4 regions of the Streptomyces sp. NPDC029526 genome follow, and region 2 is predicted to be linked to each of the others. Evidence: riboswitches for the same ligand, from Rfam matches in the RefSeq annotation. Region 2 holds a riboswitch; each other region holds the start of a gene.
The links. A riboswitch is a leader RNA that binds a small molecule or an ion and turns the genes downstream of it on or off. The one in region 2 is predicted to bind cobalamin.

Region 1 (8,127 bases), on a different contig from region 2:
CTCGTTCGTCCGCAACCGCCTGGTCGACGAGGTGTACCTGCCGCTCGTCGGCGACAGCCTCGCCAAACAGCTCGGCACCACCGGCGAGGACGCCCGCACCGGCACCGGCGGCCTGCTGCTGCTTCTGTCCCCGCCCGGCTACGGCAAGACCACGCTCATGGAGTACGTGGCCCACCGGCTCGGCCTGCTGCTGGTCAAGGTGAGCGGCCCGGCCCTCGGCCACGCCGTCACCTCGCTCGACCCGGCCGAGGCGCCCGACGCGACCGCGCGCCAGGAGATCGAGAAGATCAACTTCGCGCTGGCCGCCGGCAGCAACACGCTCCTCCACCTCGACGACATCCAGCACTGCTCGCCCGAACTGCTCCAGAAGTTCATCCCGTTGTGCGACTCCACCCGCCGCGTGGAGGGCGTCTGGCAGGGCGAGCCGCGCACCTACGACCTGCGCGGCAAGCGGTTCGCGGTGTGCATGGCCGGCAACCCCTACACCGAGTCGGGGGAGGCGTTCCGGGTGCCGGACATGCTCGCCAACCGCGCCGACGTGTGGAACCTGGGCGACGTCCTCACCGGCAAGGAGGAGGTGTTCGCCTCGAGTTTCGTGGAGAACGCGTTCACCGCCAACCCGGTGCTCGCCCCGCTCGCCGCCCGCGACCGCGCCGACCTCGCCCTGCTGCTCCGGCTGGCCGCGGACGACCCCACGGCCCGTCCCGACCGGCTCGCGCACCCCTACGCGCCCACCGAACTCGACCGCGTCCTGGCCGTGCTGCGCCACCTGCTCACCGCCCGCCGCACCGTCCTCGCCGTCAACGCCGTCTACATCGCCTCCGCCGCGCAGTCCGACGACGCCCGCACGGAACCGCCGTTCCGGCTCCAGGGCTCCTACCGCAACATGAACAAGATCGCCCAGCGCATCCAGCCGGTCATGAACGAGGCCGAACTCGCGGCCGTGGTCCACGACCACTACACGGCCGAGGCGCAGACCCTCACCACCGGCGCCGAGGCGAACCTGCTCAAGCTGGCCGAACTGTGCGGCACGCTCACCCCGTCGCAGGCGGACCGCTGGGCCGAGGTGAAGGCCGCCCACGTCCGCACCAGCACCCTGGGCGGCCCGGACGACGACGCGCTCACCCGCGCCATCGCCGCCCTGGCGGTGCTGGGGGAGCGGATCGCCGCCGTCGAGACCGCCATCACCCGGGCTGCCGACCCGCGCCGCCTCCTCGCCGGCCCGCCGACGCACCCCGCGCCGCCGGCGCCCCCGTTCACCGCGCCCCCCAACGGGGCCGGACGGGCGGAGGTGGGCTGAGCGGGGCGAGGGGAGCGAGGGGACGTCGGCCACCGTCCCGGCCGGGGGGCGGGACGGTGGCCGGCCGGCGGTTTCCCCGGTGCGCGGCGCCGGGGGTAACCGCACCGCTCCAAGTCCCGTCGGACCTTCACGACAAGACCCCACGTCAGAGGTTTATCCACGCGCGTAGTTGATGTGAGCACCTCAGTATTCGGGGCATTCCGGATGACTTCCAGCGCGACGGTTACCGCGCGGTATCCCGGCCTGCTACAACCGTGCTTGCTCCCTCAACTACCGGTGCAAGTAACGCGTGTGAAGGGTGGATACACGTGTCAGTGCGTTCCCTCGCGGCTTCTCTGGCGACCCTCCTGCTGGGTGCCGCCACCGTCCTCGGCCTGGCGCAACCCGCCTCGGCGGCCGGACAGCACTACGTCGCCCTCGGCGACTCCTACTCCTCCGGCGTCGGCGCCGGCAGCTACACCTCCGAAAGCGGTGACTGCAAGCGGAGCACCAAGGCGTACCCGCAGCTGTGGGCGAACGCCAACTCCCCGGCCTCCTTCCGCTTCGTCGCCTGTTCGGGTGCGACGACCTCCAGCGTCTCCAGCGGGCAACTGGGTGCGCTGACCTCCTCCACCACCCTCGTCAGCGTCTCGGCGGGCGGCAACGACATCGGCTTCGCGGACGTCATGCAGGCCTGCGTGCTGCAGAGCGAGGCCACCTGTGTCAGCCGCGTCAACACCGCCGTCGGCCAGATGCAGAACTCCCTGCCCGGCAAGCTGGACTCGCTCTACAACGGCATCCGCGCCCGCTCCCCGCAGGCGCACATCGTGGTCCTCGGCTACCCCCGCTTCTACAAGCTGTCCGGCACCTGCATCGCCGGCCTCACCGAGACCGAGCGCGGCGCCATCAACAACGCGGCCGACGTCCTGAACGGCGTCATCGCCAAGCGGGCCGCCAACGCCGGGTTCACCTACTCCAGCGTGGTCGACGAGTTCACCGGACACGAGCTCTGCTCCGGCGACGCCTGGCTGCACAGCGTGACCCTGCCGGTCACCAACTCCTACCACCCGAAGGCCGTCGGCCAGTCCAGCGGCTACCTGCCCGCCTTCCGCTCGGCGCTCTAGACCTCGCGCCGTCCGCAGGACGCCCGTCGGCGGGCGCCCGCCCGTAGGCCGTCCCCCGGAAGGCCGCCGAGGGCCCGCCGCCGAAGTCCCTTCTCCGAGGGCCCGTTCCCCCCACCGCGCACCACCGGGGGAACGGGCCCTCGGCTCACCGTCCCGGGGCCCCCGGCCCCCGGCGGCCTCCGGCCGCATCCGGACCACTCGGCGCGTCTGGCGCATCCGGCGTGTCCGGCGCCCCGCGCACCCCACGGATCGCCTCCTCGTCCGCCACGCCCCCGTCGGCGGCGAGGGCGAGAAGCTCCTCCGCCGTCCGCGGCCCCGCGGACGCGTCGCCCAGCAGGCCCCGGGTCCGCAGGACATGGCCGGCCGCCACGCCCCACGGCAGCCGCAGACCGGCCGCGGCGAGCAGGTCCGTACGGGCCAGCAGGCCGGCGACCGGGCCGGTGCGCACCCCCGACGGCGTGAGCAGCGCCGCGTCGTCGGCCCAGCGCAGCGCCAGGTCCACGTCGTGGGTGGCCATCACCACCGTGGTGCCGCCCGCGCGCAGCCCGTCGAGCGTGGTGAGCAGGCGTTCCTGCCCGTCGGGGTCCAGGCCGGCCGTGGGCTCGTCGAGGATCAGCACCCGGGGCCGCATGGCCACCGCCCCCGCGATCGCCGCCCGTTTGCGCTGCCCGTAGGAGAGCAGGTGGGTCGGCCGGTCGGCCAGGGCGGTGATGTCCAGCGCGGCCAGCGCCTCGGTGACCCGGTGCCGCACCTCGGCGTCGGGCAGCCCGAGGTTCAGCGGCCCGAACGACACGTCCTGGCCGACGGACGCGGCGAACAACTGGTCGTCGGGGTCCTGCACCACCAGCTGCACCGCCGTCCGCAGCCGCGTCAGCCCGGCCCGGTCGTACCGCACCGGCTGCCCATGGACCGTCAACTCCCCGGTGTGCGGGCGCAGTCCGCCGCTGAGCAGACGCATCAGGGTGGTCTTGCCACTGCCGTTGCGCCCCAGCAGGGCCAGCGCACGCCCCTCGCGGACCGCGAAGTCCAGGCCGCTGAGCACGGCCGGACCGTCCTCGTAGGCGAAGGACGCGCCCCGCAGGGCCACCAGTTCGCACTCGCTCACGACAACGGCCCTTCCAGGACGAGTGCCAGGGCCGCGAGGGTCGCCAGTAGGGCCAGGCTCGCGGTCGTGAAGGGCACCGAGACGCGCACCTCGGGCACCAGTACCCGCAGGGTGCCGTCGTAGCCGCGCCCGGCCAGCCCGGCCTGGAGGCGCGCCGCCCGGTCGAAGGAGCGCACGAAGGCGGTGGCGCCGAGCCCGCCCAGCGAGCGCCAGGTCGCGGCCCGGGTGGTGTGCCCGAGCCGGGCGGCCTGCGCCTCACGGACCCGGCGGACGGCGTCGAGCAGCAGGAAGCTCATGCGGTACGTCACCAGCGCCACGTCGACGAGCGGCGCCGGCACCCCGGCCCGGACCAGGCGGGGCAGCAGGTCGGACATCGGGGTGGTGAACGCGAACAGCAGCACGCCGAGGGAGGCGGCGGAGGTCCGCAGCAGCACCTCCGCGGCCCGCTGCGGGCCGTGGGCCGCGGGGGAGAGGAACCCTCCGGGACCGCCCACCTGCACCAGGAGCGGGAGCGCCCCGGTGACGCAGAAGGCCAGCGGCACCCGGTAGGCGCGCCACAGCCGGCGGCCGGGCACCCGGGCCGGGCCCAGCAGCAGGGCGACGGCGGTCACCAGCACCAGGGCCGCGCCCGGCCAGGGCGGCAGCGAGACCGCGAGCACGGTGAGCCCGAGCCCCAGTACCGCCTTGTCCACGGGATGGCGGCGGCGCCAGTGACTGCTGTGCGCCGCCGCGTCGATCGGGAGCACCCGGGATCAGACCCGCCGCTCGCCGGCGTCGTCCCCGGGGCCGGGGACCGCGTCCGCCCGCGCGCCCGGACCGGCTGCCGTGACCCCCGCGTCCGCCCCTGTGGCAGTGGAGGCCGACGCCCGCTCCTCGCCCTGCCGGCGGCCCCGCCGCAACCCGAAGTAGTACGCGAGGACGCCCGCGCCGATCGCCGCCTGGAGGGCGAACAGGGCCGACTCGACCTCTCCGGACGGGGGTTCGTACAGCGGCGAGAACCACGGTTCGTAGTCCGGGGCGATCTCGGTGATCGCCGTCTCCGCCTCGGCGTCCGCACCGGCGAAGGGCTCCTCCTTGTGGTCGCCGAGCCCGAACACCAGCGGGATCACCGCGAGCACGACGACGGCGAGCAGCAGCAGCGTGTTGATCCTGGCGTTCCGGCTCATCGGGTCACCGCCCCGGAGGTCGTACCGGAGGCGCCGGGAGCACCAGAAGCGCCAGAAGCGCCCGAAGTGCCGGACGCGCCGGACGGGTGGGACGGGTCCGCGGCGTCCGCCGTCCCGCGCCCGGCCCGCGTCACCAGCACGCCGAGCCGGGTCAGCTCGCCCCGGCTGGAGCGCACCAGCAGGCGCATCACCAGCACGGTGAGCAGTCCCTCGCTGACCGCCAGCGGGATCTGGGTGACGGCGAAGACGGCGCCGAACGTGCCGAGCGCGCCGGCGAAGCCGCTGCCCGGGTCGGGGAAGGCGAGCGCCAGCTGCACGCTGGTCACGCAGTACGTCGACAGGTCGGCGGTGAACGCGGCGGCGAACACCGCGCCCATCAGCGGCACGTCCGCGCGGCGCAGCAGCCGGTAGACGCCGTACCCGGCCCACGGTCCGACGACCGCCATCGAGAAGACGTTGGCGCCGAGCGTGGTCAGGCCGCCGTGGGCGAGCAGCAGCGCCTGGAACAGCAGGGTGATGGTGCCCAGGACCGCCATGACCGGCGGCCGGAACAGGATGGCGCCGAGTCCCGTCCCCGTGGGGTGGGAGCAACTGCCGGTCACCGACGGCAGTTTCAGCGCGGACAGCACGAACGTGAACGCTCCGGAGGCGCCCAGGAGCAGGGTGCTCTCGGGATGGTTCCTGACCTCACGGACGAGCGACCGGGCTCCGTGGACGACGAACGGCGCCGACGCGGCACCCCAGGCGACCGCGTGCGCCGGTGGCAGAAAACCCTCGGCTATGTGCATGGCTCAGCAGACCCTCTCCAGCACCTCGTGGATGGTTGACGCGCCTTGGCCGGTCTCCTGGCTGACGGGTACCACCGCCCGTGCTCCGCCTTCCCGGGTCCCGAAGGACCCAGTGGCCGCCCGTGGGGGCAGGAGCAGGACTTCCCGATCACAGTGGCGAGGGCCGCACCGGTGTCGCACCGGATTTCCCGTCACCAAGGCGTGGCGACAGTAGTGCCCGTTCCCGTCCGGTGACAAGCGGTCACAGGGGGCGCACGCACGGCGCCCGGGCTGCACGGACGCCGCGCGCCCCGGAGTGAGGGGGTGCGCGGGGACTGGGGGGAGCCGGTATCGGGTAGCCCCTTGCTGCAACTAATATGCAACAACGATGATCGGTCAACTGGAGTGTGAGGTTCGATGACGACCCGACGCGTACGGAGCGCCGCCGTCGCCGCGGTGATGGCGGGCACGGTCGCCGCCTGCTCGGCACCGGGCAGCGGCGGTGCGGACGGCGGTGCAGCCGCCGACGCCGTGGTGATCGGGGTCCCCTCCGAGCCGGACACCCTGAACCCGCTGCTCGGCTACGGCAAGGACGGCAACTCCAAGATCTTCGACGGGCTGCTGGCCCGCGACGCGGAGATGAACCTCCGGCCCGCCCTCGCCAAGGACCTCCCCGAGGTCGCCGACGACGGCCGCACCTACACCTTCACCCTCCGCGACGACGTGAAGTTCAGCGACGGCGAGCCGCTGACCAGCGAGGACGTCGTCTACACCTACCGCACGGTGCTCGACGACAAGACCAACAACACCGCGAAGAGCGAACTGGACGCCATCAAGGAGGTCCGGGCCGACGGCGACCACAAGGTCGTCTTCACCCTCGACTACCCCTACGCGGCCTTCGCCTCCCGCACCGTGCTGCCCATCGTCCCCGAGCACGTGGCCGGAAAGCAGGACCCCAACACCGGCTCCTTCAACACCCGGCCGATCGGCACCGGACCGTACGTCCTCACCGACTGGCGCAAGGGCGAGAAGCTTACCTTCAAGGCCAACCCGGACTACTGGGGCGGCGCCCCCAAGGTGAAGAAGCTCACCATGGCGGTCATCGCCGACGACGACGTCCGCGCCACCCGGCTGCGCTCCGGCGACCTCGACGGCGCCACCCTGCCGCCCAACCTCGCCGCCACCTTCGAGAAGGACGACGACCGCAGGACGTACCGGGCCACCTCCTACGACTTCCGCGCGGTCACCCTCCCCACCGAGCACCCCGTCACCCGCGACACCGCCATCCGCCGGGCCCTGGACCTCTCCGTCGACCGCAAGGCCATGGTCGACAAGATCCTCGACGGCGCCGGCCGGCCCGCCTACGGCCCCCTCCCCGTCGACGACTCCTGGTTCGCCGAGGACGTCGAGCGCCCCCGCGACCTCGACCGCGCCAAGAAGATCCTCGACGACGCCGGCTGGAAGCCCGGCAAGGACGGCATCCGCGCCAAGGACGGCCGCCGCGCCGCGTTCACCCTCTACTACCCCTCCGGCGACAAGGTCCGCCAGGACCACGCCCTCGCCTACGCCTCCGACGCCAAGCAGGCCGGCATCGACGTCACCGTCGAGAGCGGGACCTGGGAGGTCATCGAGCCCCGCATGAAGCGGGACGCCGTCCTCGCCGGCTTCGGCAGCGTCGGCGACCCCGACTTCGGCCTGTACACCCTCCTGCACTCCTCCCTGGCAGGCGACGGCTTCAACAACATGGCCCGCTACGACGACCCGGCCGTGGACAAGGCCCTCGACGCGGGCCGCCGCACCCGCGTCCAGGCCGAGCGCGAGGCCGCCTACGACGACCTCCAGCGCGCCCTCGTGAAGAACCCCGGCTACACCTTCCTCACCCACATCGACCACCTCTACGTCCTCGACGACGACTGGGACGGCCTGACCACCCAGACCGAACCGCACGAGCACGGCTTCGCCAGCGGCCCCTGGTGGAACGTCGAGGACTGGAAGCCGAAGAAGTGAGCACCCTGCCCTGGGCGGCGATGGGACGGCTCGTGGCACGGCGGGCCCTGTTCGCCGTGCCCGTGCTCCTCGTCGTCACCTTCGGCGCGTTCGCCCTCGCCGCCGCCTCCCCCTTCGACCCCGTGAAGGCGTACGCGGGCACCGCCGCCCTCGGCGCCGACCAGGAGACCCTGGACCGGCTGCGCGAGAACCTGGGCGTCGACCGCCCCCTCACCGCCCGCTGGTGGGACTGGCTGACCTCCGCCGTCACCGGCGACCTCGGCCAGTCCACCGTGATGCGCCAGCCGGTCGCCGAGGTCATCGGCGAACGGCTGCTGTGGTCGACGCTGTTGTGCGCCGTCGCCTTCGTGGTCGCCGTCCTGCTCGGCACCCTGCTCGGCGTGCTGGCCGCCCGCCGCCCCGGCTCGCTCGTCGACCGGGCGATCACCTCCGTGTCGTACTCCCTGGAGGCCGCCCCGGTCTTCTGGATCGCCCTGCTCGCCATCTGGCTGTTCGCCCTGAAACTGGACGTCCTGCCGGCCGGCGGCCTCACCGACACCGGCAGCGACCACGTCACCGCCGGACAGCTCGCCACCCACCTCGTGCTGCCCGCCGGCGTCCTCGCCGTCTCCCAGCTGCCCTGGTTCACGCTCTACGTCCGCCAAGGCGTCGGCGACGCCCTCGCCGAGGACCCCGTGCG
Region 2 (8,127 bases):
GCCGGGCCCGCCCACGTCCCGGGCGACCACGACCGGTGTGTCCGGAGCCCGGTGCTCCAGGAGCAGCTCCCGGGCCTTGCCCACCTGCCAGGTGCGGCTGCGCGACCCGGGGTTGTACAGCGCCAGCACCAGGTCCGCCGACGCGGCGGCGCTCAGCCGTTCCGCGATGACCTCCCACGGCTTGAGCCGGTCGGACAGGGAGATCGAGGCGTAGTCGTGACCGAGGGGGGCGCCCGCGCGGGCGGCGGCGGCGTTGGCGGCGGTCACCCCGGGCAGCACCCGTACGGGGACGTCCGCGTACTCCTCGGCGGACGCCACTTCCAGGACCGCCGTCGCCATGGCGAACACCCCGGGGTCGCCGCCGGACACCACGGCCACCCGGCGTCCCCGCCGGGCGAGTTGGAGGGCGAACTCGGCGCGTTCGGCCTCCACCCGGTTGTCCGAGCCGTGCCGGCGCTGGCCGGGACGGGCCGGCACCCGGTCCAGGTAGGTGGTGTAGCCGACGAGGTCGTCGGCGGCGGCGAGCGCGCCGCGCGTCTCGGGCGTCAGCCACGAGGGGCCGGCCGGGCCGGTCCCCACCACGACCACCTCGCCGACCTCACCGGGCCGGTCCTCGGGGCGTTCCGTGTCGGCCCGGCTGGGCAGCACGGCCACCGAGAAGTACGGCACCGACCCGGCGTCCACGTCGACGAGCGGTGCGAGCCGCTCGCCCTCCATGGTGGCCCGCTCGACGTACCGCGCGTCCCCCAGTCGTCCCGAACGCTCCAGCGCCCGCCGGACCTTGGGGAAGGTGCGGCCCAGCTTCATCACCACGGCCACGTCGGTCGCGGCCAGCCGTGCCGTCAGCTCCTCCTCGGGCAGCGTGCCCGGCAGGACCGTGAGCACCTCCTCGCCCTCGGCGAGGGGCGTGCCCAGGCGGGCCGAGGCGGCGGACACCGAGGTGACACCGGGGATCACCTCGGTGTCGTAGCGGTCCGCGAGCCGCTTGTGCATGTGCATGTAGGAGCCGTAGAACAGCGGGTCGCCCTCCGCGAGGACGGCGACCGTGCGGCCCGCGTCCAGGTGGGCGGCGAGCCGGGCCGACGCCTCGGCGTAGAAGTCGTCCATGGCGCCCTGGTAGCCGCCCGGATGGTCGGTGGTCTCCGTGGTCAACGGGTAGACCAGGCGCTCCTCGACGTGGTCCGGGCGCAGGTGGCGGGCCGCGATCGAACGGGCGATGGACCGGCCGTGCCGGGCACTGTGGTAGGCGATCACGTCCGCCGACGCGATCACCTCGACGGCCCGCAGGGTCATCAGGGACGGGTCACCGGGGCCCAGACCGACCCCGTACAGCTTGCCGCTCACTCTTCCTCGCTCGCGATCGCGTTGAGGGCCGCCGCCGCGATGGCGCTGCCCCCGCGCCGGCCGCGCACCACCAGGTGCTCCAGTCCGGACGGGTGGGCGGCCAGGGCGTCCTTGGACTCGGCCGCGCCGACGAAGCCGACGGGCACGCCGATGACGGCGGCGGGCCGCGGGGCGCCTTCGTCGATCATCTCCAGCAGCCGGAACAGCGCGGTGGGCGCGTTGCCGACGGCCACCACCGCACCCTCCAGCCGGTCCCGCCACAGCTCCAGGGCGGCGGCGCTGCGCGTGGTGCCCAGCCGCGCCGCCAGCTCCGGCACGTTCGGGTCGGACAGCGTGCACAGCACGTCGTTGCCGGCGGGCAGCCGCTTGCGGGTGACCCCGCTGGCGACCATCTGCACGTCGCAGAGGACGGGCGCCCCGGCGCGCAGCGCCTCGCGGGCGCGGGCCACCACGTCCGGGCTGAAGGAGAGGTCGCGGACGAGGTCGACCATGCCGCAGGCATGGATCATCCGGACCGCGACCTGGCTGACGTCGGCGGGCAGGGCCGCGAGGTCGGCCTCCGCGCGAATGGTGGCGAAGGACTCGCGGTAGATGGCCGCGCCGTCCTTCTCGTAGGCGTACGTGGTCACGGTGTCGTTCTCGCTGCTCTCGGTCGTCGTACGGCTCATGGAAGGATCGCCGCCAGGGCGGCGGCGAATCCGGAGGGGTCGTCCAGGGACGTGCCGCGCGGGTCCTGTCCCCGGACGGCGGTGGTGAGGCGGTAGCCGCCGCCGGGCTCGGCGACCACGTCGACCCGGTCGCCGCGGGGGTGACCGCAGCGCCGCTCGCACCCGGACCAGTACACCGGCAGCGGGGCCCGGCCGGCCGCGGTGAGGGCCCGGCCGGCGTCCGCGCGCACGTCCGCACGGGACTTGGCGCAGCCCGGGCGGCCGGTGCAGGCGCCGACCCGCGGCCAGGGCGACGTGGCGTCGGTGACCAGCCCGATGGCGGCGAGCCGGGCGAGGACGTCGGCCGCCCGGCCGGGGCCGGCGTCCGGCGCGGGGACGACGAGGCCGCGCCACGGCGTGAGCCGCAGCTCACGCGTCGGGAACGCGGCGGCGGCCCGCATCACCTCCCGCCACTGGGCGGCGGTGAGCCGGCCGAACGGTGCGTGCGCGCACAGCGCGGCACCGGCCCGCCCGGGGGCCGGGCCGGCCGCTTCGACGGTGTCCCGCAGCTCGGTGGTGTCCCGGCCCTCGGTGGTGTCCCGGTTCTCGGTGGTGTCCCGGTTCTCGGTGGTGTCCCGGTCCTCGGCCGTGTCCCGGGCCACGCGGGCGCACCCGATGCCCGCCCGCGTCAGCCCGCGTGCCACCGCGCCCGTCAACTCGTCGTCCGGCACGTCCAGTTCGTGGATCCGCCAGACCCGCGCGCCGCGGGCGCGCGCCACGTCCAGGAACACCTCCGCCGCCAGCACGGCGGCCCGGGGCGCGTCCTCGCCGGAGACCCGCAGGGCCTCCGGTGCCGAGCCCAGCGAGAGCAGCGCGCCCTCGCCGTGCGTCGCCCGCACGGTCACGTCGGCGCCGAGCCCGGCGACATCCCCGCGCCCGTCGTCCAGCGCGAACAGGAAGCGACCCGACAGGGCCACCGCCGCCGCGCTCGCGCACAACGCCGCGTCCAGGTCCGTCAGCCACCGCCGCACGTCCCGCGCGCCCCGCCCGTCCAGGCCGGACAGCGGGGAGGCGACGACGTTGCGCACCCGTTCGTGCGCCGGCGACGGCAACAACCCGGCCGCGCCCAGCAGTTCGGCGAGCTCCGCGCCGCACGCGGCCCGCAGCCCCCGCAGTTGGACGTTGCCCCGGGAGGTCAGATGCAGCTCCCCGTCACCGAGGAGCCGGGCCGCGTCCCCGAGCACCACGGCCTGCTCCACGGTGAGCACACCGCCCGGAATCCGCACCCGGGCCAGCGCCCCGTCGTCCGCCTCGTGCAGCCGCAGGGCACCCGGGCAGGCGTCGCCGGCGTCCCGGGAGACCGCTGTGGCCTGGGACGACGAGGGGTGGGGTGCCGTGGACATGGCGGCGAGCATACCCACCATCACACCGGGTGCACGCCCTCCCGTCCTCGCCGGGCACCTACTATGCTCCTCAGCGGATCACCCGATCCGCCACCGCCATGACGGCGACAGGGGAGGAAGCCCGGTGAGAATCCGGCGCGGTCCCGCCACTGTGAATCCGGCCACTGAGGCCGGGTGAGCCAGGAACTCCCGCCGTCTACACCGCCCGGGGCGCGGACCCCGAGGAAGGCCAGACGACGCATGCCGTTCTCGTCCGGGGACCACCCCCAGCACGCCGAGCAGCCCCGCATCCTGCTCCTGTCGACCTCCGACACCGACCTGCTCAGCGCCCGCGCCGCCGACGGCCCCGTGGCCTACCGGTTCGCGAACCCCTCCCGGCTCCCGCTCGACGACCTGCCCGCCCTCCTCGACGGCGTCTCCCTCGTCGTCGTCCGCCTGCTCGGCGGCCTGCGCGCCTGGCAGGACGGCCTCGACCTGCTGCTCGCCGACGGCCGCCCCGTCGTCGTCCTCACCGGCGAACAGGCCCCCGACGCCCAGCTGATGGCCGCCTCCACGGTCCCCGTCGGCATCGCCGCCGAGGCGCACGCCTACCTCGCCCACGGCGGCCCCGCCAACCTGGAACAGCTGGCCCGGTTCCTGTCCGACACGGTCCTGCTCACCGGCCACGGCTTCGATCCGCCCGCGCCCGCCCCCACCTGGGGCCCCCTGGAGCGCACCTCCCGCGGCGGGAACGGACCCGTCGTGGCCGTGCTCTACTACCGCGCCCACCACATGAGCGGCAACACCGCCTTCGTCGAGGCGCTGTGCTCGGCCGTCGAGGACGCGGGCGGACGCGCCCTGCCGCTGTACGTGGCCTCCCTGCGCGCCCCCGAACCCGAGCTGATCGACGCGCTCGGGGCCGCCGACGCGATCGTCACCACCGTCCTCGCGGCCGGCGGCACCCGGCCCGCGGAAGCCTCCGCGGGCGGCGACGACGAGTCCTGGGACGCGGGCGCCCTCGCCGCCCTGGACGTGCCCATCCTCCAGGCGCTGTGCCTGACCGGCTCCCGCACCGCCTGGGAGGACAACGACGAGGGCGTCTCCCCGCTGGACGCCGCGAGCCAGATCGCCGTGCCCGAGTTCGACGGCCGCCTGATCACCGTGCCGTTCTCCTTCAAGGAGATCGACGCCGACGGCCTGCCCGCCTACGTCGCCGACCCCGAACGGGCCGCCCGCGTCGCCGGCATCGCCGTCCGCCACGCCCGCCTGCGGCACGTCCCCGCCGCCCGCAAGCGCCTCGCCCTGGTCCTCTCCGCCTACCCGACCAAGCACTCCCGCATCGGCAACGCCGTCGGCCTGGACACCCCCGCCAGCGCGGTCGCCCTGCTGCGCCGGCTGCGCGAGGAGGGCTACGACTTCGGCGACGGCGCCGACGTGCCCGGCCTGGCCTCCGGCGACGGCGACGAACTGATCCGCGCCCTGATCGAGGCCGGCGGCCACGACCAGGAGTGGCTCACCGAGGAGCAGCTCGCCCGCAACCCGGTGCGCATCCCGGCCGCCGACTACCGCCGCTGGTACGCCACCCTCCCCGAGGACCTGCGCACCTCCGTCGAACGGCACTGGGGCCCGCCGCCCGGCGAGATGTTCGTCGACCGCAGCCGGAACCCGGAGGGCGACATCGTCCTGGCCGCCCTCCGCTTCGGCAACCTGCTGATCCTCATCCAGCCCCCGCGCGGCTTCGGCGAGAACCCCATCGCCATCTACCACGACCCCGATCTGCCGCCCTCCCACCACTACCTGGCCGCCTACCGCTGGATCGCCGCCCCCGCCGACGACGGCGGCTTCGGCGCCGACGCGATGATCCACCTCGGCAAGCACGGCAACCTGGAGTGGCTGCCCGGCAAGAACGCCGGCCTGTCCGCCGCCTGCGGCCCCGACGCCGCCCTCGGCGACCTCCCCCTGATCTACCCGTTCCTGGTCAACGACCCCGGCGAGGGCACCCAGGCCAAGCGCCGCGTCCACGCCACCCTCGTCGACCACCTCGTCCCGCCGATGGCCCGCGCCGACTCCTACGGCGACATCGCCCGCCTGGAACAACTCCTCGACGAGTACGCGCAGATCGCGTCCATGGACCCGGCGAAGTTGCCCGCGATCCGCGCCCAGATCTGGACCCTCATCCAGGCCGCCCGCCTCGACCACGACCTCGGCCTCCAGGACCGCCCCGACGACGACGGCTTCGACGACTTCCTGCTGCACGTCGACGGCTGGCTGTGCGAGGTCAAGGACGCCCAGATCCGCGACGGACTGCACGTCCTCGGCACCCCGCCGGACGGCGCCGACCGCGTCAACCTCGTACTGGCCATTCTGCGCGCCCGCCAGATCTGGGGCGGCACCACCGCCCTGCCCGGCCTGCGTGAAGCCCTCGGCCTCGACGAGTCCGCCGCCACCCGCACCACCGCCGACGCCGCCGAGGAGGAGGCCCGCGCCCTCGTCCAGACCATGGAGGATGCCGGCTGGGACCCCGCCGCCGTCCCCGCCGACCGCGGTGAACAGGTCCGCGCGATCCTGGAGTTCGCCGCCCGCGAGGTCGTGCCCCGCCTCGCCGCCACCACCGCCGAACTCGACCACGCCGTGCACGCCCTGAACGGCGGCTTCGTCCCGGCCGGCCCCTCCGGCTCCCCGCTGCGCGGTCTGGTCAACGTGCTGCCGACCGGCCGCAACTTCTACTCCGTCGACCCCAAGGCCGTCCCCTCCCGGCTCGCCTGGGAGACCGGCCAGGCCCTCGCCGACAGCCTCCTCGAGCGCTACCGCGCCGACCACGGCGACTGGCCCAACTCCGTCGGCCTGTCCCTGTGGGGCACCAGCGCCATGCGCACCGCCGGCGACGACGTCGCCGAGGCGCTCGCCCTGCTCGGCGTCCGCCCCGTCTGGGACGAGGCGTCCCGCCGCGTCACCGGCCTCGAAGCCGTCCCGTACGAGGAACTGGGCCGCCCGCGCATCGACGTCACCCTGCGCATCTCCGGCTTCTTCCGCGACGCCTTCCCGCACACCATCGGCCTGCTCGACGACGCGGTCCGCCTGGCGGCCGGACTGGACGAACCGGCCCACGTCAACCACGTCCGCGCCCACGTCCAGCAGGACCTGGCCGACCACGGCGACGAACGGCGCGCCACCACCCGCATCTTCGGCTCCCGCCCCGGCACCTACGGCGCCGGCCTGCTCCAGCTCATCGACTCCCGCGACTGGCGCACCGACGCCGACCTCGCGGAGGTCTACACCGTCTGGGGCGGCTACGCCTACGGCCGGGAACTCGACGGCCGCCCCGCCCGGGGCGAGATGGAGACCGCGTACCGGCGGATCGCCGTCGCCGCCAAGAACACCGACACCCGCGAACACGACATCGCCGACTCCGACGACTACTTCCAGTACCACGGCGGCATGGTCGCCACCGTCCGCGCCCTGCGCGGCACCGCCCCCGAGGCGTACATCGGCGACTCCACCCGCCCCGAGACGGTCCGCACCCGCACCCTGGTCGAGGAGACCTCCCGGGTCTTCCGCGCCCGGGTCGTCAACCCCAAGTGGATCGAGGCGATGCGCCGCCACGGCTACAAGGGCGCCTTCGAACTCGCCGCCACCGTCGACTACCTCTTCGGCTACGACGCCACCACCGGCGTCCTCGCCGACTGGATGTACGACAAGCTCACCGAGGCGTACGTCCTGGACCCCGCCAACCGGGAGTTCCTCCAGCAGGCCAACCCGTGGGCCCTGCACGGCATCGCGGAGCGGCTGCTGGAGGCCGAGTCGCGCGGTATGTGGGAGAAGCCGGACCCGGAGGTGCTCCAGCAGCTGCGGCAGGTGTTCCTGGAGACGGAGGGCGACCTGGAGGGCGAGGACTGAGTCGCCGGTCTCGCTCGTGCCGGTGCGGGAACCGCCCCGCGGTCCCCGCACCGGCCCGCCCGGGTCAGCGGCTCCCCGGGGCCGACGCGCCGGCGGCCGTCCGCCCCGGCAGGAACGTCACGTGCGGCGCCCCCGTCTCCGGGTGCGCGCCGACCTCCGCCGCGACCCCGTACACCTCGGCCAGCAGCCGGGGGGTGAGGACCTCGGCGGGTGTACCGGCGGCGGCCACCGTCCCCTCGTGCAGCACGTAGAGCCGGTCGCAGAAGTACGCGGCCAGGTTCAGGTCGTGCAGCGCCAGCAGCACCGTCGCGGACAGCCGGCGCAGGGCGCCCAGGATGTCCAACTGGTGCCGCACGTCCAGGTGGTTGGTGGGTTCGTCCAGCACGAGCAGGGCGGGCCGCTGGGCGAGGGCACGGGCGATGAGCACCCGCTGCCGCTCACCGCCGGACAACCGGTCGAAGGAGCGGTCCGCCAGGTGAGCCGCGTCGACCGCGGCGAGGGCGTCACCGATCAGCGCCGCGTCCTCGGCCGTGTCCCCGTCGAGGAACCGCTTGTGCGGAGTACGGCCCATCGCGACCACCTCACGCACCGTCAGCTCGAAGTCGGCGCCCCCGTCCTGCACCACCGCCGCGACAGTCCGCGCCAGCTGCCGCACCGGCACCGACCAGGCGTCGGCCCCGTCGACCGTCACCCGGCCCGAATCGGGCCGCAGCACCCGGTACACGGCGCGCAGCAACGTCGACTTGCCGCTGCCGTTCGGCCCGACCAGCCCGATGGTCTCGCCCGCGCGGGCGGACAGGGACACCTCCCGCACCAGGCGTCGCGCACCCGCCGAGAGGGACACGCCCTCGACGGAC
Region 3 (8,127 bases), on a different contig from region 2:
TGCGCTGGGTCCCGGTCACCCACTCGTGGTACCGCTGACCGTCGGCCAGCAGGTCCCAGACCGTGGACGGCGGACTGAGGATCAGGCGGCGGTTGCGGGCCATGGTCACCAGGCTTCTCGGTCGGTGCGAGCTGACCGTTCTCCCGGCACGACGGTGAACGGCCGGGCCGCTTCGGGGCCCGTACCCAGGCTGGTTCGCACGCCGGTGACCTGCCCACACCTGGGCGTCCATACGGGCGGCGGCGAGGGAACGAGGCGCAGCGCGGCCCGGGCGGGGGAGAGGCGTGCGCCGCTATTCGGTCCGCGTCGGCGCGTCGTCTTCCGGATCGGGGGACCCGTGCTCGCCGAGCCAGCGGGCGAGTTTGCCACGCCGGCCGATGGCCCGCAGGCGGCGCTCCGTGGCGTCCCGGGTGTGCGGGGTGGTGATGAGCAGCAGTTCGTCGCCCTCCCGCAGCACGGTCTCCCGGTCCGGGACGAGGGTCGTGCCGTCGCGCACGATGAGGGTGACGACGGTCGGAGGCGGCAGCCTCAGCTCGAAGACGGCGACCCCGTGCAGCCGGGAACCCTCCGGGATGCCGACGGTGAGCAGGTCGGCGTCCAGGACGTCGAGGGGCGCGGTCTCCACCTGGATCTCGCGCAGCGCGCCCGTGCGGACCAGACGCAGACGCCGGGCCACCGCGGGCAGGGTGGGGCCCTGGATGAGGGTGAAGAGGATGACGAGGAGGAACACGATGTTGAGCACGTCGCGAGCCCCGTCGATCCCGGCCACGATGGGGAAGGTGGTGAGCACGATGGGCACCGCGCCCCGCAGGCCCGCCCAGGAGATGAACGTCTGCTCCCGCCAGGGGATCGGGAAGGGCAGCAGGCACAGCACCACGGAGATCGGGCGGGCGACGAACAGCAGCACCGAACCGACGACGAGCGCCGGGACGATCGCCGACGGCAGTTCGCTGGGATCGACCAGCAGGCCGAGCATGACGAACAGGCCGATCTGCGCCAGCCAGCCGGTGCCCTCGGCGAAGGAACGGGTCGCGGCACGGTGCGGCAGCTGGGCGTTGCCCAGCACCAGGCCGGACAGGTACGCGGCGATGATGCCGCTGGCGCCGACCGTGCCGGCCGCGGCGAACGCGATGATCCCGAAGCCGACCGTGGCCAGGGGGTACAGCCCCGTGGCGGGCAGGGCGATGTGCCGCAACGCGGCGGCGCCGAGCCGGCCGATCAGCACGCCGAGCAGCCCGCCGACGGCGAGCTGGTAGAACAGGTTGAGGACGAGGAGCCCGGGGCTGGACGGGTTGGTTCCCACGGTGGAGAAGACCAGGACCAGGATGATGGTCGGAGCGTCGTTGAAGCCGGACTCGGACTCCACCAGCCCGGTCAGCTTCTGCGGCAGGGGCAGGGAACGCAGCACGGCGAACACGGCGGCGGCGTCGGTGGAGGAGACGATGGCCGCCAGCAGCAGCGCCAACTGCCACTCCATGCCGAGCAGCCAGTGGGCGCCGGCCGCCGTCACGACGACCGAGATGCCCACCCCGACGGTCGCGAGCACGCCGGCGGGGGCCAACTGACGCCGGACGTCCTCCCACCGGGTGCTCAGACCGCCCTCGATGAGGATCAGTCCCAGGGCCGCGGTCCCCAGTGCCTGGGCCATCTGGGCGTTGTCGAAATCCAGGCCGATCCCGTCCTCCCCGGCGATCACGCCGACCGCGAGGAAGAGCAGCAGGCTGGGCAGGCCGATGCGGTGCGCCGTGTGGGCCGCGGCGATGCTGGCCAGCAGGACGACCCCGCCGATCAGGAGGGCGAGGTACAGCTCGGGCAGCGTCATCCGGGGGTCCTCGCGCAGTCACCCGCGACGGAACGGTTGGCGTGGCGGGGGCATCTGCGCCGCGTCACCTCGCCGCACGCGCCCGGGGGCCGTGACCCCTCCTGGTCCTCCCACCGGGTCCGGGCCCGCAGCGGTGAGCGCCCGAAGCACCCGAAGCGCGCGAAGCGCCTGAAGCGCCCGGGGTGACCGAACCGTGCCGACGGCCCGAACGGCGGCGGATGCGGAGGGCACGTCGGACGTGGCGGATGCGGCGGGCATGTCGGGTAGGGCGGATGCGGCGAGCTTGTCGGCCACGGCGGCCACGCCGGGCGCAGCGCGCGTGTCGGGTACGGAGGGAGCGGCGTGCACGCCGACCGCGGGATGCGGCGGGACCGAGGGGCGGGACATGATCGGCGGGCACCGTACGAGCGGGGCACCTCGGGCGATGGCGGGGCGCCGCCGCGCTGGCGCGGTGTCGCACGTACGCGCACGTTCCCCGCGACGCGTCGGCGCAGGCCGCTCCGCACGTGACGGGTCGACCGCCCGGCGTGGTGGCTCCGGCTGCCACGGCGGCCGTCGAGTCCGTCGCGGCCCCCGTGGTGGCCGGCGCAGCAGCCGCGGCCGTCGTGACAGCCGGAGCAGTCGTGGCCGTCGTGGCCGTCATGCCCGTCGAGGTGGCCGTCGCGGTGGTCGTCGTGGTCGGCGGTGGCGGTCATCTGATCTCCTCGCACGGTGGGACAACGATCACACCCGGGGCGAAGCAGCCTAGAACACGCATAACCGGCTGCGACAGCGGCGTGACGTGGAGGAATGCCGGCCCGCGACCGCCGCCGAAGACCAGTGTCCCTGGTGACAGGGCCTGTCGGAGGAGCCGACAGGGGTGACCGGGCGGGTGACCGGGCAGTGGTGCGTGCACCACCCACCGGAGCTGACCGGGGCACTCGGGGGCCGGGGCACACGGGTGCGATGATGACCGGTGACAGGGCGACGACGGTCCGAGGAAGCCGGTGCGAATCCGGCGCGGTCCCGCCACTGTGATCGGTGAGCGCGTCCCCAACAGGCCACTGCCCCACGGCGGGTGGGAAGGCGGGGACACCAGCTACGACCCGAGAGCCAGGAGACTCACGTCGTCGCCTCCTCGCACGGAAACCGGGGCGGATCTCCCCGGAGGAGGGGTGGTTCGGCATGCTCGTTCGCAGGGAGGACGACGATCCGGGGCAGGAACAGGTGCCTCCGCGCCCGGCCGGTGAGGTTCCGTGCCGGATCGTGGTGTGCCGGGACTGCTGCTGCGGCACGGTGAAGGTGAGCGGGGACCACGCGGCCCAGACCGCGCGTCTGCGTACCGTGGCCCCCGTGCGGGTGTCCGCCTGCCTGGACGTGTGCGACCAGGCCAACGTCGTCGTCGTACAGCCCTCCTCCGCAGGACGGGCCGCCGGAGGCCGCCCGGTGTGGCTGGGACTGGTCAACGACCCGGCCGCGACCGAGGACATCGCCGGCTGGGTGCGTGCCGGCGGCCCCGGGGTCGCCCCGCTGCCGGACATCCTGGACCTCTACACCTTCACGCCGCCGCGCCGCCGCACCCCGGGGCCACCCCGTCGACGGTGACGCACAGCCGGCAGGTCGGTCTGCCGCCTGACGCACAGTCGGCAAGACGGTCTGCCGCGTGACGCGCAGCCGCCAGGGCGGGCTCCCGTCGTGGCGGGCTCCCGTCAGGAACGTGCCCGCGAGCGCGCCCGGGGGGCATCGCACCGGACGGCGGGGGAGGAGCGGACGCCCGTTCGCGAGCGAAGGGGACCGGGCGCCCGGAGGCCGGAGGTCCCCCGACCGCCCCAGGATGCCTGTAGGTCGTCGGACCACTCCAAGTCGGTTCACCGGCACCGGATGTGGGGTCGGCACCCATGGTGAGCCGGCCCCCAGCCCTCCGCCCCGGCGGCATACAGCGCCTTCGCGCCTGGCAGGCGACCACATATCGTCCCGGCGGACGGTGTCGTAGGCGCCCATACCGGTGGGCTTCCGAGCATCCCTAGAGTCGCGTCCATCGATGACGGAGCCGCGGCGCGCGGGTCTTCGGACCCATGCCGCCCGGCTGTTCGGGGGGCGTACCGCGCCCCTGACGGAAAGGGACCGTATGGGGCTGGACAAGGCGGTCGACAGCGCGGACGAGGCCGTGGCCGACATCCACCAGGGCGCGTCGCTGGCGGTGGGCGGCTTCGGACTGTGCGGCATACCGAGCGCGCTGCTCGCCGCGCTGCTGGAGCGGGACGTGGGCGGCTTCAAGGTCGTCTCCAACAACTGCGGGGTGGACGACTGGGGGCTCGGCCTGCTGCTGAGGGCCGGGAGGATCGCCCGCATGACCAGCTCCTACGTGGGCGAGAACAAGGAGTTCGCCCGCCAGTACCTCAGCGGGGAACTGGAAGTGGAGCTGGTCCCCCAGGGAACACTGGCGGAACGCCTGCGGGCCGGCGGGGCGGGTGTCCCGGCGTTCTACACGCCCGCCGGCGCCGGCACGCAGGTCGGGCAGGGCGGGCTGCCCTGGCGGTACGGTCCGGACGGCGCGGTCGCGGTCGCGTCGCCGGCGAAGGAGACGCGCGTCTTCGACGGCCGCGAGTACCTGTTGGAGGAGGGCATCACCACCGACTTCGCCCTGGTGCGGGCGAGTGTCGCCGACCGCCACGGCAACCTGGTGTTCCATTCCTCGGCCCGTAACTTCAACCCGCTGGCCGCGATGGCGGGACGCGTCACCATCGCCGAGGTCGAGCACCTGGTGGAGCCGGGCGAACTGGACCCGGACGCGGTGCACCTGCCGGGGATCTTCGTCCAACGGGTGGTCCGCGTCTCGCCCGACGACCCCACCGCCGTCCGGCGGATCGAACGGCGCTGCGTGCGCAGCGGCCAGGAAGGCGGTGCCTGACATGGCGCTCACCCGCGAGCAGATGGCGGCCCGGGCCGCCCGTGAACTGGCCGACGGCACGTACGTGAACCTCGGCATCGGCCTGCCGACGCTCATCCCGAACCACCTGCCGCCCGGTGTGGAGGTGGTGCTGCAGTCCGAGAACGGCATCCTCGGCGTCGGTCCCTACCCGCATGAGGACGAACTCGACGCCGACCTGATCAACGCGGGCAAGGAGACGGTCACGGTCCTGCCGGGGGCCTCCTTCTTCGACTCCGCGCTGTCCTTCGGCATGATCCGCGGCGGACACATCGACGCCGCGGTGCTCGGCGCCATGCAGGTGTCCTCCCGCGGGGACCTGGCGAACTGGATGATCCCGGGGAAGATGGTCAAGGGCATGGGCGGCGCCATGGACCTGGTGCACGGTGCGCGCCGCGTCATCGTGCTCATGGAGCACACCGCCAAGGATGGCAGCCCCAAGCTGGTCGACGCGTGCGACCTCCCCCTCACCGGAACCGGCGTCGTCCAGCGGGTCATCACCGACCTGGCGGTCGTCGACATCACCCCGGACGGCTTCGTCCTGGCCGAACTCGCCCCCGGTGTCGGGGTCGAGGAGGTGCGCGCCGCCACCGGCGCCGACCTGATCGTCCCCGCCGGACTCGGGACACCGGCCGGGGTCTGACTCCGAGGGCCTGCCCGGCACGATCGTCCGACAGGCCTTCCATCCGACAGGCCTTCTAGCAGACGGCATACGGCCGCACAACCCGTCCGGGTCAGCATCGGCGACACCCGGCTGTGGGGCTCACTCCCATACCGTTGCGCGTTGAACGACCCCTACGGTGCCGACACCGGGCCGCTCCTCACCGACCCACGCCCAGGAGCGGCCCGGTGTCCCCCGTACCGAGGAGCCGCCATGCGCACACCCTTCCGGGGCCCGGACGCCCCGCCGTTCCGTGTCCCCACCGCGACGCCCGCCGGTCCGGCGCCGAGAGCGGCACGCCGCACGTGGCGGGGACTGCTGTCCCGTCTCGTGGCCGTCGTCGCCCTGGCCCTCGCGGCCTCCCTGGCCGGCCCGGCGCCCACCGCGCAGGCCGCCGTCGGCCTGACCCAGGTCACCGGCTTCGGCAGCAACCCGGGCCGACTGAACATGTACGTCTACCGGCCCGACTCCCTGCCGGCCGACCCACCGGTCGTGTTCGCCCTGCACGGCTGCAGCCAGAGCGCCCAGCTGTACGCCGACAACTCCGGCCTGCCCGAGATCGCCGACCGGCACGGCTTCCTGGTGGTGTTCGCCGAGACCACCAGTGCCAACAACCTCAGCAAGTGCTTCAACTTCTTCGAACCCGGCGACAACCGCCGGGGACAGGGCGAAGCCGCGTCGATCCGGCAGATGGCCTCCCACGCCGTCTCCGCCTACGGCGCCGACCCCGACCGCACCTACATCACCGGTCTGTCCGCCGGTGGTGGCATGACGTCGGTGATGCTCGCGACCTATCCGGACGTCTTCCGCGCGGGCGCCGTCGTCGCGGGCCTGCCCCACGGCTGCGCCGACGACGTCATGGGGGCCTACACCTGCATGAACCCCGGCGTCGACCGCACTCCCGCGCAGTGGGCCCAGAAGGTGCGTGACGCCCACCCCTCGTGGTCCGGTCCCTGGCCGCGCGTGGCCGTCTGGCACGGTGACCGGGACACCACGGTCGTCCCGCGCAACGCGGAGGAACTCCGCGACCAGTGGACGGCGCTCCACGGCCTCCCGCAGACGCCGAGCCGCACCTCGGTCATCGGCCCCGACGACACGCGGCACGACGAGTACGTGGCGGCGGACGGAACGGTGGCCGTCGAGGTCAACCGGGTCCCGGGCATGGGCCACGCCACCCCGGTCGATCCGGGCACGGGGCCGGAGCAGTGCGGCAGCACCGGCACCGTCAACTTCGAGAAGTCGATCTGCTCCAGCCACTGGATCGCCCGGTTCTTCGGGCTGGACGGCTCGGACCCCGACCCCGAGCGGCTGCCCGCCCCGACCGGCCTGGCGACGACCGGCGTCACCGACACGAGCATCGGACTGACCTGGAACGCGGTCGACAGCGCAACCGGCTACACCGTGTACCGCGACGGCGCGCCGGTCACCACGGTGGACACCCCGTCCCACACCGACACCGGCCTCGCCCCCGGCTCCTCCCACACCTACTCCGTCGCCGCCCGCGACGCCGACGGCAGGGCGGGAGACCGCTCCACCCTCCTCACCGCGCGGACCACCGGAGCGACGGCGACCTGCTGGACGGCCACCAACTACGCCCACGTCCAGGCGGGCCGCGCCACGACCTCCGGCGGATACACCTACGCCAAGGGCTCCCAGGAGAACATGGGCCTGTACAACATCTTCGTGACCCACACCCTGAAGGAGTCACCCGCCGGCCACTTCAGCGTCGCGGACGGCAACTGTTCCTGATCCACCACCCGTCACGGCCGCACGGCCGGTGCGACACCCCGTGGGCCGTGACCCACTCCACGGTCCACGGGGTGCGCGCCACGCCCGTCCGCCCCGCTCGGCCCGCCCGACACCGCCCGTCGGCCACGGCAGCGCTCGCCGACGGGCGGCCGGCCGTGCTCGTCCGTCCCGCACCCGCCCCCGCCCCGCGCGCAGCACGGGCGGCAGGGCAGGACAGGAGGACAGGACAGGCCCACCCGCCCGACGCATCCGGCCCCCGACTCCTGGGCATCCGGTGAAAGGGAGAGGGACTGGGAGGTGCCAGTGGCACGTGATGAGGACTTGGGCCTGGACGAGGTGCTGTGGGCGGCGGAGGACGCCGCGCCGGTGGAGTCCGTGGACGTGGTGGCACAGAACCTGGAGAAGCGCTTCTCGGCGACCCAGGTGTCGTTCTGGCTCGTCGACATGCTCGGGCTGGAGGCCGTACGCCTGCCTCGGGCCGGCACCGCCGATCAGGCGCGGGGTGCGTCCGAGCGGCTGCGGCTGACCGGAAGCGTGTACGACGAGGTGCTGCGCTCGCAACGCCTGCATCACCAGCGCATCGACGCCGAACAATGGCGGCTGGTCGCGCCGGTGACCAACCGGGGCGACTGCGTCGGAGTCCTGGAGATGGTGGTCCCGTACGCGGACAGAGCGGTCCGGGAGGCGGTGGCACGGACCGCGCACGCGCTCGCCTACGTCGTGGTGACGGACCGCCGCTTCACCGACCTCTACCACTGGGGCCGCCGCACCAGCACGGTGAGCCTCGCCGCGGAGATCCAGCACCAGTTGCTTCCCACGGCCCCCTGCTGCGAGGGAGCCCATTTCACCCTGGCAGGCGGACTCGTCCCGGCCGACGACATCGGCGGCGACACCTACGACTACGCCCTCGACCAGGACGTCCTCCATCTGTCCATCACCGACGCGATGGGACACGACACGGCCTCCGCGCTGCTGGCCACCCTCACC
Region 4 (5,136 bases), on a different contig from region 2:
GGATGTCGAGGTGGTTGGTGGGTTCGTCCAGGAGCAACTCGCGCGGTTCCTGGGCCAGGGCGCGGGCGATCTGCACGCGCTGGCGCTCGCCGCCGGAGAGCGTGTGCCAGGGCTGGTCCGCGCGGCCGGTGAGGCCGGTGCGCTCAAGGGCGCTGCGCACGGCTTCCTCGTCGGCCGCGGTGGCGGGGGTCCAAGCGCGTCGGTGCGGGATGCGGCCGAGGCGTACGACGTCGAGAACGGTCAGCTCGACGAGGGTGTCGGAGTGCTGCTCGACGACGGCAACGCGCCTGGCGACGGCGCGGCGGCCCCAGGCGCCGAGGGGACGCCCGTCGAGGGTGACGATGCCGGAGGCGGGGGCGAGGACGCCGGACAGCAGCCGCAGCAGCGTCGACTTGCCGGAGCCGTTGGGGCCGAGCACCCCGGTCACGGAGCCGGGCCGGGGGGTGAGGCTCACACCGTCGACGATCAGCCGCCCGTCGAGGGTGCGGCTCACGCGGTCGGCAGCGAGGGTGTGCGGCCCGGCGGGTGCCTGTCCACGGCCGGGCGGCCGGGTACCGTCGTCCCGCCGCTCGGTGCCGGTCGTCATCGCATCCTCCTCGTGCGGTACAGGACCAGGACGAACGCCGGAACACCGACGAGTGAGGTGACCACGCCCACCGGCACCTCCTGGGGGTCGAGGACGGTACGGGCCAGGGTGTCGGCCCAGACCAGGAACACCGCCCCGGCGAGCGCGGTGACCGGCAGCAGCCTGGCGTGCCCCGGGCCGACGAGGGCGCGGGCGGCGTGCGGCAGGACCAGGCCGACGAAGCCGATCGCCCCCGCCGAGCTGACCAGCGCGGCGGTCAGCAGCGCGGTCACGCACAGCAGCACCAACCGGGTCCGGGCGACGGACACCCCGAGCGTGGCCGCGGCGTTCTGGCCGAAGGCGAAGGCGTCCAGGGTGCGTGCGTAGCCGAGGCACAGCACGAGGGCGAGCGCCAGGACGGCCGCGCAGAGCCCCACTTCGGTCCAGCCGGCCCCGCTGAGCGAGCCGAGCATCCAGAACAGCACGCCCCGGGTGGTCTCCGCGTCGGCCGCCGTCGTCACGACGAACGAGGTCAGGGCGGAGAACAACTGCATCGCGGCCACCCCGGACAGGACCACCCGGTCGGTCGTCCCGCCGAGGGTGTGGCTGAGGAGCAGCACCAGAGCGAACGAGCTCAGGGCGCCCACGAAGGCGCCGCCGGAGACGGTCAGGACGCCGCCGCCGGCGCCGAGGACGATCACGGCGACGGCGCCGGTCGACGCACCGGAGGAGACGCCCAGGACGAAGGGATCGGCGAGGGGGTTGCGCAGCAGGGACTGCATCACCGCGCCGCACACGGCGAGTCCGGCCCCGCACACCGCGGCGAGCAGGGTGCGAGGCAGCCGCAGGTTCCACACGATGCCCTCGCGGATCGGCGTGAGATCCGTCGAACCCCAGCCCAGGTGGGAGGCGATCACCGACCACACGTCGCCCACCGCGATGTCCGCCGGACCGATGGTGATGGCCACGGCGACGGACGCGGTGAGCACCGCCAGCCCGGCGCCCAGGCCGGCGACGACGCGCACCAACCGGACGGCACCCCGCATGGGGCGGACCGGGGAGGACCGCAGGGCGGTTCTCATCCGGCGAGCCCGTACTCGCGCAGCGCCGCGGCGACCTTCTCCACGCCCTCGACGGTACGGATCGTCGGGTTCATGGCCTGCCCGCTGAGCAGGACGTACCGCTTCTCCTTCACCGCCTTCATGTTCTTCGTCGCCGGGTTCGACTGCAGGAACGCGATCTTCTTCGCGGCCGACTCGGCGGTCTGCGACTTGCGCGTGAGGTCGCCGATGACGAGCACGTCGGGATCGCGGTCGGCGACGGTCTCCCAGTTGATCTGGGGCCACTCCTGCGTGCTGTCGTCGAAGACGTTCTGCGCGCCGAGCGCGTGGGTGATGATGCCGGGCGCGCCGCAGCAGCCCGCCATGTAGGGGGACTCCTGGTTCGCGAACCAGTACAGGACGGTGGTGTCCTCGGCGCGGATCCCCGCCGTGGCCTTCGTCACCCGGCTCTTCAGCCGGGCGACGAGCTTCTCGCCCCGCTCGTCCACGCCGAAGACCCGGGCCAGTTCCCGTACTTCGCGGTAGACCGTCTCCATGGTCAGGGGCTTGGTCCGTGAGCCGTCGCCGTCGCCGCTGTTGTCCTTGCCCTCGCAGTCGGCGGGTGACAGGTACGTCGGTACGCCGAGCTCCTCGAACTTCTCGCGGGAGGCCACCCCGCCCTTGCTCAGGGTGGAGGTGAAGGAGGAGGCGACGAAGTCCGGTTCGGTGTCCAGGACTCGTTCGAACGACGGCTGGTTGTCGGCGAGCCGGGGCACCTTGGCGTTGGCCTTCTCCAGTCCCTTCATGACCGGGTCGGTCCAGGTGGCGGTTCCCACCACGCGGTCGGCGAGGCCGAGGGAGAGCAGGATCTCGGTGGTGCCCTGGTTCAGGGACACGGCTCTCTTCGGCGGAGCCTCGACCGTCACCTTCTGCCCACAGTTGTCGAACGTGACGGCTCCTGCATCCGAGCCGCCGGACTTCGGGGACGAGCCGGAGTCGGAGCCGGAACCGCACGCGGTGAGCAGCAGTGCCCCGGTCAGGAGCAGGACGGAACAACAGGCGGGACGTGACAAGTGCACGGTTGCGGCTTCCTAGGCGTCGGGACCCATACGCGGGGTCCGTGCGGACGATCGGTCGCCAGCAGGTCTTCGGACTCGGGATCACCCCGGCGGGACGCCTTCCCGGACCCGGCCGTGACCGTCGTCCAGTGGCTCTGCTGCCCCGCCCGTCACCCTCACCGCTGCGCGTCAGTTCCGGACTCTCACCGGATTCCCTGACCCGTGCACGTGTACGGACACGCCCACGAGTTCGACTGGCGTCCGGAAGTTACCACAGCCTTACCCATGTGGTCCGACCTGCCCGTCGGCGGTGCCCGCCGGGCCGAGGCGCGCCCCCTCCAGGTGGCCGCCGCTCCCAGTGGCTTCTCCGGCGCTGGTTCGGCCATGCGAGTCCCCAGGCGTCGGCCGAAGGGGACAAAGGCCACTGCGGCGCGGGCCAGGTCTGCCGAACCCCCGACCGCAGCGGTTGTATGACGTCCTGCTCGTGATCGTCTTCTCGACCAGCACCGTCCGGCGCCCATGGCGCCGCAATTCCCGAGCCCCGCCATCGCGGGCCGAACGCGCCGCGGCCCGTCCGGGAAGCCAAGTCCGCTGCCGTCGCGGATCCTTCGCCCCGCCCGGGAACCGTCCGCCTCTCCCGTCCGACTGCTGTGAGGAGGCAGGGAGGTGGCATGGAAGGGCTGGATGTCCGGATGTCGGGCGTCGTGTGCCGGCACGGCCGGGTCGAGGCCGTGCGCGACGTCGATCCCGACGTCGTGCGCGGGCAACGGGTGGCGCTGACCGGTACCAACGGGTCGGGCAAGACCACGTTGCTGCGTGCTGTTCTGGGGCTGCACCGGCATGTCGCGGGCCGGATCCTGGTGGGTGGCCGGGACACCGGGAGTGCTGCCGAGTGGGCGTGGCGGCGACGGGCGTGCGCGTGGATCCCGCAGAAGCCGGCGACCGGACGTTTTCCCTTGCTGGCAAGCGAGTTGCTGGCCAGCGGCGGTGCGCGTGCCGAGGCGGCGGAGGCGGCCGACAAGCTCGGGGTCGGGCATCTCGCCGACCGGCCGTTGCACACTCTGTCCGGTGGTCAGCTTCAGCGTATGTACCTGGCGCGGGCGGTCGGCTGTGTGGCGGCCGGGGCGGGCGTCCTGCTCGCCGACGAGCCCACCGCCGCCCTCGACTTCTCCGGTCAGGAGGAGGCGGCCGACGTCCTGCTCTCCTTGCCGGTGACCGTCGTGGTCGTCACCCACGACCGGGCTCTGGCCGAGCGCTGCGACCGGGTGCTGGAGATGGCCGCGGGACGTCTGCGGGAGGTCCGGTGAGCGTCCTGGCCGCGGCCGACGTCGGTCAGCTCCTGCAGCTCGTGCCCGTTCAACGGGCGGGTGTCGCCCTGCTGGTGGCCGCGGTCGGACTGCCGGTGATCGGTGTCGTCATCGTCGGCCTCGACATCATGCCGGTGCGGTTCGCGATGATGCATGTCGCACTCCTGGGCATCGCCGTTGCTCTGCTGACCGGGCTCGATCCCATGCTGTGTGCGCTGGTGGCCTGCGCGCTCGCCGGCGCCGGAGTCGCTCCGCTGGCCCGTACCCCGGACGGTCTGTCAGGTGCCATGGGTCTGCTGATGAGTCTGGCGATCGCTGCCGCCCTGCTCGTGCTGGCCGTCTCCGGCGTCAACGCGGCGGGCGCCTTCTCCCTGCTCTGGGGGTCCATCCTCTCGGTCGGTACCGCCGACCTGTGGCTGCTCGTCGTGCTGGCCGTCGTCGTACCGGCTCTTTTCTGGTGGCGTCGCAGAGACATCGCGCTCCTCCTCTACGACCGTGAACTCGCCCTGTCCTCGGGCGTGCGGGTCGACCGGCTCACCCTCGTGCTGCTGGTCCTGGTCGCGGTGTCCGTCGCCGGGGCCATCAAACTCACCGGCGCCCTCCTCGTCGACGCGCTGACGCTTCTTCCGGCCCGCTCCCTGCCGCGCCTTGCTCATGGCGAAGAGGGGAAAGGGTGGTAAAGGAGCGTGCTGGTCGGCTCTCCCGTCCCGCTCTCGCACTCGCCTGCGAGCCGGCATCGAATTACCCCCGAGCCGGCCCAATGCCGTCGACTCTCGACATGCTTGATGAGACGTCAGGTAAGTCAGCATCCACTCAGCATCAGTTCCGTACGATTTCTCGCGCGTGCGCCTGGTCGGTGGCTTCGCGGCAGCCTGGCTGGCGCTGAAATGCGCAGGCGGGAAGTCTGGTCACAGCAACGCACGATTTTCCTGGAGGTCTTCGAGCCGAAGGCATGCCGATGTACAGTGAACGACGCCCTTGACCTGCAGAAAGCTGGCAGGGAGCCGTCTTCTAGGAGTCTAAAGTGCTGCGCACCATGTTCAAGTCCAAGATCTAGTATTTGGGCATTTACGCAGGTCAGAGGTATGATGGGACCGCTCGGGTCAGCGAATGGTCAGCATTAGGTGCAAGGGCGTCCTGGCTTGCTGACCTGGTGACCGCCGCGG

Region 1: linked by a shared signal. The riboswitch ahead of AB0F01_RS20145 (energy-coupling factor ABC transporter permease) and the one ahead of cobN (cobaltochelatase subunit CobN) in region 2 are both predicted to bind cobalamin.
Region 3: linked by a shared signal. The riboswitch ahead of AB0F01_RS25740 ((2Fe-2S) ferredoxin domain-containing protein) and the one ahead of cobN (cobaltochelatase subunit CobN) in region 2 are both predicted to bind cobalamin.
Region 4: linked by a shared signal. The riboswitch ahead of AB0F01_RS31180 (ABC transporter substrate-binding protein) and the one ahead of cobN (cobaltochelatase subunit CobN) in region 2 are both predicted to bind cobalamin.

Annotation. Positions count from the first base shown of each region.
Region 1 is NZ_JBEZWE010000009.1:42,945-51,071, forward strand. Features, by position in the region: gene AB0F01_RS20120 (DNA repair ATPase) at 1-1,300, shown strand, start outside; gene AB0F01_RS20125 (SGNH/GDSL hydrolase family protein) at 1,609-2,403, shown strand; gene AB0F01_RS20130 (ATP-binding cassette domain-containing protein) at 2,549-3,508, opposite strand; gene cbiQ (cobalt ECF transporter T component CbiQ) at 3,505-4,254, opposite strand; gene AB0F01_RS20140 (energy-coupling factor ABC transporter substrate-binding protein) at 4,261-4,674, opposite strand; gene AB0F01_RS20145 (energy-coupling factor ABC transporter permease) at 4,671-5,462, opposite strand; cobalamin riboswitch at 5,492-5,676, opposite strand; gene AB0F01_RS20150 (ABC transporter substrate-binding protein) at 5,859-7,448, shown strand; gene AB0F01_RS20155 (ABC transporter permease) at 7,469-8,127, shown strand, end outside.
Region 2 is NZ_JBEZWE010000006.1:109,887-118,013, reverse strand. Features, by position in the region: gene AB0F01_RS16670 (precorrin-2 C(20)-methyltransferase) at 1-1,344, opposite strand, end outside; gene AB0F01_RS16665 (precorrin-8X methylmutase) at 1,341-2,012, opposite strand; gene cobG (precorrin-3B synthase) at 2,009-3,406, opposite strand; cobalamin riboswitch at 3,451-3,604, shown strand; gene cobN (cobaltochelatase subunit CobN) at 3,635-7,270, shown strand; gene AB0F01_RS16650 (ABC transporter ATP-binding protein) at 7,335-8,127, opposite strand, start outside.
Region 3 is NZ_JBEZWE010000016.1:56,426-64,552, reverse strand. Features, by position in the region: gene AB0F01_RS25750 (SRPBCC family protein) at 1-103, opposite strand, end outside; gene AB0F01_RS25745 (potassium/proton antiporter) at 293-1,822, opposite strand; cobalamin riboswitch at 2,799-2,925, shown strand; gene AB0F01_RS25740 ((2Fe-2S) ferredoxin domain-containing protein) at 2,987-3,406, shown strand; gene AB0F01_RS25735 (CoA transferase subunit A) at 3,930-4,712, shown strand; gene AB0F01_RS25730 (CoA transferase subunit B) at 4,714-5,373, shown strand; gene AB0F01_RS25725 (PHB depolymerase family esterase) at 5,605-7,140, shown strand; gene AB0F01_RS25720 (PP2C family protein-serine/threonine phosphatase) at 7,444-8,127, shown strand, end outside.
Region 4 is NZ_JBEZWE010000041.1:1,597-6,732, forward strand. Features, by position in the region: gene AB0F01_RS31170 (ABC transporter ATP-binding protein) at 1-586, opposite strand, end outside; gene AB0F01_RS31175 (iron chelate uptake ABC transporter family permease subunit) at 583-1,611, opposite strand; gene AB0F01_RS31180 (ABC transporter substrate-binding protein) at 1,644-2,684, opposite strand; cobalamin riboswitch at 2,727-2,920, opposite strand; gene AB0F01_RS31185 (ATP-binding cassette domain-containing protein) at 3,335-3,970, shown strand; partial or broken gene AB0F01_RS31190 (metal ABC transporter permease) at 3,967-4,620, shown strand.